2 regions of the Nocardioides sp. Z22_16 genome follow, and region 2 is predicted to be linked to the other one. Evidence: predicted binding sites of a transcription regulator. Region 2 holds the regulator's gene; the other holds the start of a gene.
The links. Region 2 encodes LexA, which represses DNA repair genes until DNA is damaged. Its sites were predicted from a motif close to TCGAACANNTGTTCGA; they were not measured.
Positions count from the first base shown of each region.

Region 1: AC3X7R_RS16240 (DUF6504 family protein) is a predicted target of LexA. The motif match lies at 2,140-2,155, and genes of this name have one in related genera.

Region 1 is NZ_JBYTTI010000005.1:233,732-238,519, forward strand. Features, by position in the region: gene AC3X7R_RS16230 (DNA polymerase III subunit alpha) at 1-1,246, opposite strand, end outside; gene AC3X7R_RS16235 (SAV_6107 family HEPN domain-containing protein) at 1,236-1,709, opposite strand; gene AC3X7R_RS16240 (DUF6504 family protein) at 1,711-2,058, opposite strand; gene AC3X7R_RS16245 (hypothetical protein) at 2,215-2,679, opposite strand; gene AC3X7R_RS16250 (YbaK/EbsC family protein) at 2,769-3,242, shown strand; gene AC3X7R_RS16255 (ArsC/Spx/MgsR family protein) at 3,242-3,628, shown strand; gene AC3X7R_RS16260 (phytoene desaturase family protein) at 3,639-4,788, shown strand, end outside.
Region 2 is NZ_JBYTTI010000002.1:258,324-263,111, forward strand. Features, by position in the region: gene AC3X7R_RS05510 (ATP-dependent DNA helicase) at 1-1,573, shown strand, start outside; gene AC3X7R_RS05515 (sulfotransferase family 2 domain-containing protein) at 1,577-2,329, opposite strand; gene lexA (transcriptional repressor LexA) at 2,383-3,111, opposite strand; gene AC3X7R_RS05525 (GNAT family N-acetyltransferase) at 3,209-4,000, opposite strand; gene AC3X7R_RS05530 (AAA family ATPase) at 4,100-4,788, opposite strand, start outside.

The sequences.
Region 1 (4,788 bases), on a different contig from region 2:
GGTAGTTGACGAGGCTGCCGGCCCCGGACCCCCGCGCAGCGCACCTGACTCCCATCTCCCGGATCAGGTCGGTGACGTCCCCGACGGTGAGGAAGTAGGGGGCGTAGCCCAGGGAGGCGATGACCTGGAGCTCGTCGTCGAGACGCTTCCAGATCCGTTGCCGCGGCGCGCTCCCGTAGCGCCACCCGATCGCGGACTCGCACCGGGCCCGCAGCACCGCGTCGGCTCGGGTCTCCCCGGCGAGCCGAGCCACCGGTGCCCCCGCTCCGGCAGCCGTCTCCAGCTCGGGGAAGTGGACCTCCCCGATCCCCAGGTCGGCACGAGGGTCGAGCGCGCACCTCTCGGCCACGGCACGGGTCCCGGCCAGCAGCCTGTCGACCTCGCGCCGGCCCAGACCGGCTGCCCGGCAGACCTCCTCGGCCACCTCCCGCATCTGCCTGCCGGACTTGAGGAACCCCTCGGCGTTGCCCCGGTCCACGTGGCGGCGATCCAGCGGCACCAGCCGCCGGGCCGCGTCGAGGACGTCCACGGTCGGCGCGTCGCCACGGTCGGCGTAGCGGACCGCGTTGGTGAGCACGGCTCCCAGGCCCAGCTCCCGGGAGAGCCCGGCCATCCGGGCCGCGTGCGGGGTCGACCCCGGCCCCCACCCGCCCTCGGACCCGGGGAGGCGGTGCGAGACCAGCTCGACCAGCAGGTTCTCCCGAGGCACCATCCGCAGCCAGGAGCCCACGACCTCCCGGGCCAGGTCGTCCCGGTGCCGGGCCACCTCGAGGCCCAGCTGGGAGGCCGGTCCCAGCAGCACCAGCAGCCGCCCCTCGGCGAGGTGGGGCGCCAGCAGGTCGAGGGTCGCCACCGGCCGCCCGCGCTCCCCGGTGAGGTGGACCGAGGAGACCAGTCGGCACAGTGCCGTCCAGCCCGCCCGCCCCTCGGCGAGCAGGGTGACGCGAGGCCGCCTCTCCTCCCGGAACGCCCCACCGCGCACGGGAGTGCGCCGGCGGACCGGCGGGCGTCCGGCCACGGCGGTGGGCTCCACCGCCAGGTCGACACCCAGCACCGGGCTGAGGCCCGCCGCCCCGCAGGCCTTGGCGAACTTCACCGCTCCGTAGGTGCCGTCGCGGTCCGTGAGGGCCAGCAGGTCCATCCCGTGCTCCCCGGCCCGCTCGACCAGAGCGGCCGGGTGCGAGGCGCCGTACTGGAGGGAGTAGCCGGAGGCCACGTGGAGGTGGGCGAAGGGATCAGGCGACACCGGTCCGACCGCCCGGCCCCGTCGCAGCCAGCAACCATCCCGGGGCCGCGGTGTGCGGCACCAACCCCAGCGTCGACTCGACGACCGCCAGGAACCGGTCCGCATCGCGCACCAGGTCGTCGGCCTCCCGCTCGCTCACGGCCCGGGCGGAGCCCGCCTCGGCAGCCGCCCGCTTGCCGGCGCCCGCGGCGAAGAACGTCGCCCACTCCGTGAGCTCCGGCGCTACCTCACTGAGCAGCACCCAGGCGTTCTTCTGGCGGCGCCGCGCTCCCGCGGCGGGGTGGGCCCGGGCGGCCAGCAGGGCGGCCGCGGCCCGGAGGGCAGCGACGTGGGCGCAGGCATAGCGGCTCGGCACGTCTCGCGCGACCATCGCCTCCTGCAACGACTCCGCGGCCCGGGCCAGGTAGGAGTGGGTGGTGGCGGGCAGCAGGTGGGGATTGGTGGGTCTCGTCTGGTCCGTCATCTCAGTCCACGCACCCGACGAGCTGCCAGCAGCCGTCGCTCCAGTCGAAGGAGAGGTCGAAGACGCCCCCGGCCGATCCCTCACGCACCGCGCCGCGCCCCGCCTCGACGCGCCAGACCTCGCGCTCCACCAGCAGGTCGGCCTCCTCGACACCAGGGCCCGGGGAGTCTCCGCCTGCCAGGGACGAGGCACGTGCGGACTGCCACCAGGGAGGCGTCTCCACCCAGTGGGCCACCACGGCCCGGACCTTCCACAGCCTCCCCCGCCACAGGAACTGCTCAGGCCCCTCCTCACCGCTGCCGGGCACCGGCCCTCTCCGCACGTCCACGGGATCGTCGTACCGCCTCATGGCTCCTCCTCGGAAGCGTCGCTCGACCCACCTGGCGGATCCGGTGGCGGTGGGGTCGAGGCATCGCCACCGGATCCGCGTTCGAACGTCTGTTCGAACAAGGCCAAGGTACACCCAGCCACCGACAGCGGGTCAACGCTTGGGAGCCGAGAGGGCTCAGACCTCCCGGAAGTACCGGTTGGTGTCCTTGTGGAAGAGGAGGACCAGCAGGGCCAGGCAGAGCAGGACCATCAGCACCGACATCACCACGAAGAGCGTGGGGATCCCGCTGGCCACGCACAGCACGGCCAGGAAGACCCCGAAGAGCGCGGTCACCGCGAGGGAGAGCCGGGCCCAGCCGAAGCCCTCGACGAAGAACGCCAGCAGCACCCCCACCAGCATGGTCAGGACGACGAAGGAGGTGACCGCCACCGGCACGAAGGCCGGCACCGCCAGTGTCTCCTCCACGGCCTCCAGCCCGCCTTCGCGCAGGATCACGCGGGCCCCGGCGTTGCCCTCGGCCCACGAGGTCAACAGGTCCTCGCGGCGCCACCAGGTCAGCACGGTGGTGATCCCCGCCATCACCAGCAGGGCCAGGGCGACGCGGGTGGCATGGACCACCGAAGGGGGCCGGACGATCATGGAACTCCTGCAGAGGGTCGGGGTGGGCACGGGACGCACCGGTCCCCGTCGGCGGAGCCGGGGGAACAGCACTGGCTAGGGTCGCACCTATGGCGACCGAGCACGCGTCCATCACGGCATTCCGCGACGAGCACGCGCGCCGCCACGGTACCGGCGAGGTGGTGGTGCTCCCCGAGTCGGTCCACACCGCCGCGCTCGCCGCCGAGGCGCTCGGCTGCGAGGTGGGGGCGATCGCCAACAGCCTCCTCTTCGACGCCGACGGCTCACCCGTCCTGATCCTGACCTCCGGAGCGCACCGGGTCGAGCCCGTCGCCACCGCGGCCCGGGTGGGGGTGCCGCGCCTGTCCCGGGCCACGCCGGAGTTCGTCCGCACCCACACCGGACAGGTGATCGGCGGGGTCTCGCCGTGGGGCCACCCCGCTCCCGTCCCGACCTACGTCGACACCTGGCTGCGGCGGCACCCGACCATCTGGGCCGCCGCCGGCCACCCGGCCGCCGTCTGGTCCACCACCTTCGAGGAGCTGGTCGCGATGACCGGCGCCCGCGAGATCGAGGTCGACTGATGGAGATCTGGCTCAACCCGGCCTGCAGCAAGTGCCGGACCGCGACCTCCGCGCTCGAGGAGGCCGGCCTCGACCCCACCGTCCGCCGCTACCTCGACCAGCCCCCCACCGCCGAGGAGATCGCGGAGGTGGCGGCACGCCTCGGGGTCGAGCCGTGGGACCTGGCGCGGCCCCGCGAGGCGCGCGAGGCGGGCATCGACCTCCCCCGTGACGACGAGCACCGCGACCGCTGGCTGGCGGCGCTCGCGGCCCATCCCCGGGCGATCCAGCGCCCGATCCTCACCGCCGCGGACGGGACCACGGTCGTCGGGCGCGACGCGGAGTCCCTGGCCCGGGTGATCGCCGCGGAGGAGCCGCCCACCCGTCGCCCCACCCCCGGCCGCTAACCTCCCGCCCATGCGCGTGGTGGTGATCGGTGGTGGCCTGGGGGGCACCGCCACTGCCGCCCGGCTGGCGAAGCTGGGCCACCAGGTGGTGGTGGTGGAACGGGCACAGGCCCTCGGCGGCGCCCTCGCCACGGTGCGCGCCGGCGACCACACCTGGGACGCCGGCCCCAGCACGACCCTGCTGCCGGCCGTGCTGCGCGACCTCTTCCGCAAGTCCGGACGCCCCCTGGAGCGCGAGCTGGAGCTCGTCCCCCGCGAGGTGGTCCGCGAGCACCGCTTCACCGACGGCAGCAGCGTGCACCTCACCACCGGCTCGCGGGCAGCGCAGAAGGCCGCCTTCGACCGCCTGGGCCAGGGGCTCGGCTCCCGGTGGACGGCCTACGTCGACATGCTGGGCCACGAGTGGGAGCTGCTGCGCCGCGACTACCTCGAGCGCCCGTGGGACCCCGCCCTGGCCGAGCGCGAGACGGTCCGTCTGCTGCGCCGGCGCGAGTCGCTGGCACGGCGGCTGCGCGACGTGCTGGGCGAGGAGCGGCTCCGTCTGGTCGCCGGCCATCCCTTCACCGTCGACGGGCACGACCTGCGCCGGGTGCCGAGCTGGCTGGGCACCGTCTCCTACGTGGAGCACAAGTTCGGCGCCTGGACCGTCCCAGGCGGCATGGCCGCGCTAGGGACGGCGCTCGCGGGCCGGCTGGCGACCCGCAAGGTCGAGGTCCTGCTCGGCACGACCGCGTACGACCTCGTGCTGCGCGGCGGCCGGCCGGCCGCCGTGGCCACCTCGGCGGGCGAGGTGGACGCGGACGCGGTCGTGTGCGCCGTCGACCCCCGTCACCTTCCCGCGCTGCGCAGCCACGTCGTCCGGACCCGCGCCGTGGCACCGCCGACCCTGGTCCATCTCGGGCTCGCCGGCGACGTCCCGCCGCTGGGCCACGACCTGGTGCTGCACGGCGACCCGGACCTGGTGGTCCGCCCGGGCGGCAGCGCGCCGGACGGCGCCGTCTCCTGGACGGTGGCCCACCGGGGTGGCACGGCCGAGGACGTGCTGGAGGTGCTGGCCCGTCGCGGGCTCGACGTCCGCGGATCCGTCGCGGTGCGGGTGGACCGTCACCCCCGCGACCTGCTCGAGCAGTGGGGCGGCTCACCGCTGGGGGTGCAGTGGC
Region 2 (4,788 bases):
GCTGCGCAGCTGGGCCGAGGCCGAGGTGGAGTCGGGTGGCTCCGGAGAGCGGGACAACGCGCCTCGCCACACCGACCGCACCTGGCGGCAGGTCAGCGTCAACCACCGCGAGTGCCTCGGCGCGGCCCGTTGCGCCTTCGCCCAGGAGTGCTTCGCCGAGCGCGCCAAGGAGAAGGCGCAGCGCTCCCACCTGATCGTCACCAACCACTCGTTGCTCGCGATCGACGCCATCGAGGGGGTGCCGATGATCCCCGACTACGACGTGGTGGTCATCGACGAGGCCCACGAGCTCACCGCGCGGGTGACCCAGGCAGCCACCGACGAGCTCTCTGTCGGCGACGTGGAGCGGGCCTCGCGCCGGGCGCAACGCCACGTGGCGGAGAACGCCGGCGCCTCCAACCCCGCCGACGACCTGGCCGACGCCGCGGACAGCCTCGCCGACGCCCTCGCGATGACGCCGGGGGGGCGCATCGACACGCTCGGCCAGCAGCTGAGCGACGCGCTGGTGCTGGTCCGCGACGCCGCCCGCTCCGTCGTCTCGGCGTTCGGCAAGGAGGAGAAGGGCGCCGGCGACGCGGACGCCGCCAAGACCCAGGCGAAGGGGTTGGCCCAGGAGGTCTTCGCGACCGCCGAGCGGATGGCGGCCGCCAGCGACGCCGACGTGCTGTGGGTCAACGAGGCCCGCGATCGGATGCCGGCGCGGTTGGCGGTGGCGCCGCTGCAGGTGTGGGCGCAGATGCGCGAGCGGCTGCTCACCGACAAGACGGTCGTCTTCACCTCGGCGACGCTGATGCTGGGGGGCGACTTCAGCTCCGTGGCGGGAAACCTGGGGCTCAAGCCGTCCGAGCGGGTCGACACCGGTGCGCCCAGCGTGGAGTCGGAGGGGGCGCGGCCGTGGCGCGGGCTCGACGTGGGCTCGCCGTTCGACTACGGGCGCCAGGGCATCCTCTACCTCGCTCGCCACCTGCCACCGCCGGGCCGCGACGGGCTCGGCCAGGCGCAGCTCGACGAGATCGTCGACCTCGTCGACGCCGCCGACGGCCGGACGCTCGGCCTCTTCTCCTCCCGGCGTGCGGCCGAGGCGGCCGCCGAGGTGGTGCGGGAGCGGCTGCCCCACCTGACGACCCTGGCGCAGGGCGAGGCCCAGCTGCCCGAGCTGGCCCGCCAGTTCGTGGCGGACCCGCACACCTGCCTCTTCGGCACGCTGAGCCTCTGGCAGGGGATCGACGTGCCCGGCCAGACGTGCCAGCTGGTGCTCATCGACCGGATCCCCTTCCCCCGGCCCGACGACCCGCTGATGTCGGCTCGCCAGCGCGCCGCCGACCGGGCCGGCGGCAACGGCTTCATGCAGGTGGCGGCTACCCACGCGGCCCTGCTGCTGGCCCAGGGCGCCGGCCGGCTGATCCGCACGACGTCGGACCGCGGCGTGGTCGCGGTGCTGGACCCGCGGCTGGCCACCGCGAGGTACGGCGGGTTCCTCAAGGCGAGCCTGCCGCCGATGTGGACCACCCACGACCCCCAGGTGGTGCGCAAGGCGTTGAGCCGGTTGGCCGAGGCCGCCGCGGAGGGGTAGCCCTCAGTAGCCGAGGATCTGGTAGTCGCGGCGGTACATCGTCGCCACCAGCTCGCGCAGCTCGGCGGAGACGTCGCGGCGCTTGCCGTCGGGAGCCGTCTGGTTCCGCGGTCGGGCCGGCACCGCGGGCGCGCCGACCCGCTCGCACACCTCGGCGAAGTCGCGGTCGAAGCTCTCGAGCCGACCCACGAAGTCGACCTGGTCGAGGTCGATCAGCCGGGTCTGCAGGGCCAGGTGCTGATCGGTCCCCGGGACGGCGCGCAGGTCGTGCTCAGCGGTCCACCGGGCGAACTCCTCGACCCGCTGCATCCGGGCATGGGTCGCGTCGTCGAACTTGAAGTAGTTCATGTTGACGACCTTGTCCTGCCAGGCGGAGACGAACCGCTCCAGTGGATCGCGGACGAAGGCGAACTTGAAGTAGTCGGCGAAGAGGCCGGTCGGGTAGCGCACCCGCATGGCGTGGTCGATGTCGAGGGGGACCTGGTGGGCGGCGAAGTGGTGGCGCACGGTGCGGGTGGCGACCTTGGCCACCCGGTACCAGACGAAGCGGTGGCTGTGGCTGACGGTCAGGTTGTAGCCGAGCGGCGAGACCCAGCCGGCGTCCGCACTCGCCCGGGAGAGGCCGTCGAGCAGCTCCTTCGACTCCGCGGTCAGCTTGAAACGGTCGCCGGCCCGGGTGCGGAACACGTCGGGGGTGAGGTCCTGGACGGGGGGTGAGGTCCGCGAGGGCTTGGACTCTGCTCGGGACCGGCGCACCCGCGTGAGATTACAGGAGCGCGGTGCCGCGGCCGGCGGCACCGGAGCGCCCGTCACATCCGGCGCAGGACCGCGGTGACCTTGCCCAGGATCGTCGCGTGGGTGCCGTCGATCGGCTCGTAGGCGTCGTTGTGGGGGAGCAGCCAGACCTGGCCGTCCTTGCGCTGGAAGGTCTTGACGGTCGCCTCCCCGTCGATCATGGCCGCGACGATCTCGCCGTTGGCGGCGTCCGGCTGCTGGCGGATCACCACGTAGTCGCCGCTGCAGATGGCGGCGTCGATCATGGAGTCACCGGAGACCTCGAGCAGGAAGAGCGTGCCCTCGCCGACCAGCTGTTTGGGGAGCGGGAAGACGTCCTCGACGCGCTCCTCGGCCAGGATCGGCCCGCCGGCGGCGATGCGGCCCACGACCGGCACGTACTGCGCGGCCGGCGCGGCGTCGCCCACCCCCGTGGGGTCGAACGACGACTCGTCGGCGCTGCTCATGGCGCGGCGGGCGGCCAGCACCTCGGGGAGGAAGACCTCCAGGGCCCGGGGCCGATTGGGGTCGCGCTTGAGGTAGCCCTTCTCCTCCAGCACCTTCAGCTGGTGGGCGACGCTGCTCGAGCTGGTGAGACCCACCTCGCGACCGATCTCGCGCATGCTCGGCGGGTAGCCGCGCTGCTCGAAGGAGTCCTTGATCGAGAGCAGGATCCGCTGCTGACGCGGAGTGAGCCCGGTCGCGTCCGGAGGCCCGTCGGGCATCGGCACGACCTTGCCGCTCGTCTCGCGCGTCTTGGCCATGCGGTGCCTCCTGGTGTGGTGCTGGTGCGGGCTCGGTGTCCTCACCGTAGTGCGCCAGGAGGCGGAGTTCAAACAGGTGTTCGAACGGGCGTGTCGCTCAGCCGTCGGGCTGCCAGACCCAGCTCACCAGGCTGAACCCGGTGCGGAAGCCGAGGTCCATCAGGGCCGGGTAGGTCTGCTCCGAGGCGATCACGGTCGCGGTGCTGGCGCCGGTCTCGCGGGCCCGGTTCATCATGGTGCCGGCTAGGGCGTGCTCAAGACCGCGACCCTGAGCTTTCGGCAGCGTGACGATGTTGCCGAACATCACGCTGGGGCCTCGGCGGTGCGAGGTGCTCGCCCCTTGGGCGTCCCCGGTGAAGGAGCTGCGGGCGATGAAGAACTGGTGGTCGGCGGGGTCCATCGTGTCGAGGAAGTCCATGTGCGCCCCCGCCGAGTGTGCCGCGAGGCCGAGCCCCGCGAAGATGGTGGCCGCGACGGGCTCGGTGTGGTCCGGCCAGGCGACGTCGATGTAGACGTCGTCGGGTGCCTCGGGGTCGATGGGTCGGTCCAGGTTGATGTGCATGGCCGCTGCCTCGTGCGCGACCAGGCCTGCCTGGGCCAGCGCGGCCTCGAGGGCCGGGCTGGTGGTGTCCGGCGTGGTCATCCACTGGAAGGGGAGCCCTCGCTCGAGGAAGGGCGAGAGCAGCTCGGGGACGCGCTGGGGCACGTCGACCGACGCGATCCGGGCGTTGGCGATCACGTTGCACACCTCGAGCGGGAGGTGGGACCAGTAGACGGTGGCGTCCGGCTCGTCGGTGGTCCGGAAGGCAGGGGACTTCGCCATGGTGACGATCAGGGCCTCGAGATCGGCCTCGATGGTCTCCATGGGGGTCGTCAGGAGATCGCGCATGCGGCCACGCTATTCGCGGGGGAATCGCACCCGCATGCCTGAAACTGATGACATCCCTGTGCTTTGTGGGATGGCGGCCGGGCGGGGACCGGGCGGTTCTCAGTCGAGGACGTGCCTCAGGTACTGCATCGGCGCGTCCAGGTAGCGCCTCCAGTGGCTCACCAGCTCCAGCTCGTCCCACGTCGTCTCCCGGACCCCCCACGGCCCGACCTCGAGGAGCCGGGCGCCGGGCAGGGCGGCCACCAGGGGCGAGTGGGTGGCGCACAGCACCTGGGCTCCGCGGCCGGCCAGCTCGTGCAACGTCGCCACCAGGGCGATCTGGGCGCTGAACGACAGCGCCGCCTCCGGTTCGTCGAGGCAGTAGAGCCCGGGGGAGTCGAACCGGGAGCGCAGCAGCGCCAGGAACGACTCGCCGTGGCTCATCTCGTGGTAGCGCGGGTCCTCGCCGCTGGCGAACCCCTCCTGCCGCGTGAAGTACCCGTGCATCGTCTCGGCGCGCAGGAAGAAGCCCCAGCGCGTGGCTCCCGGGGACTTCTCCAGGTCGAGCCACTCGTGCAGCGGCGACTCGGTGGCACGCGTCCCCTCCTGCAGGTTGCGGGTGCCTCCCTCGGCCGCGAGGCCGAACGCCATCGCCACCGCCTCCACCAGGGTCGACTTGCCGGTCCCGTTCTCCCCGACGAGCAGGGTCACGCCGTCGGCCAACTCGAGTCCCTCGCGCAGCACCTGGGCGACCGCCGGGACGGAGGCGGGCCAGACGGCGTCGGGCGACCCGGGGTCCGGCGCGACGC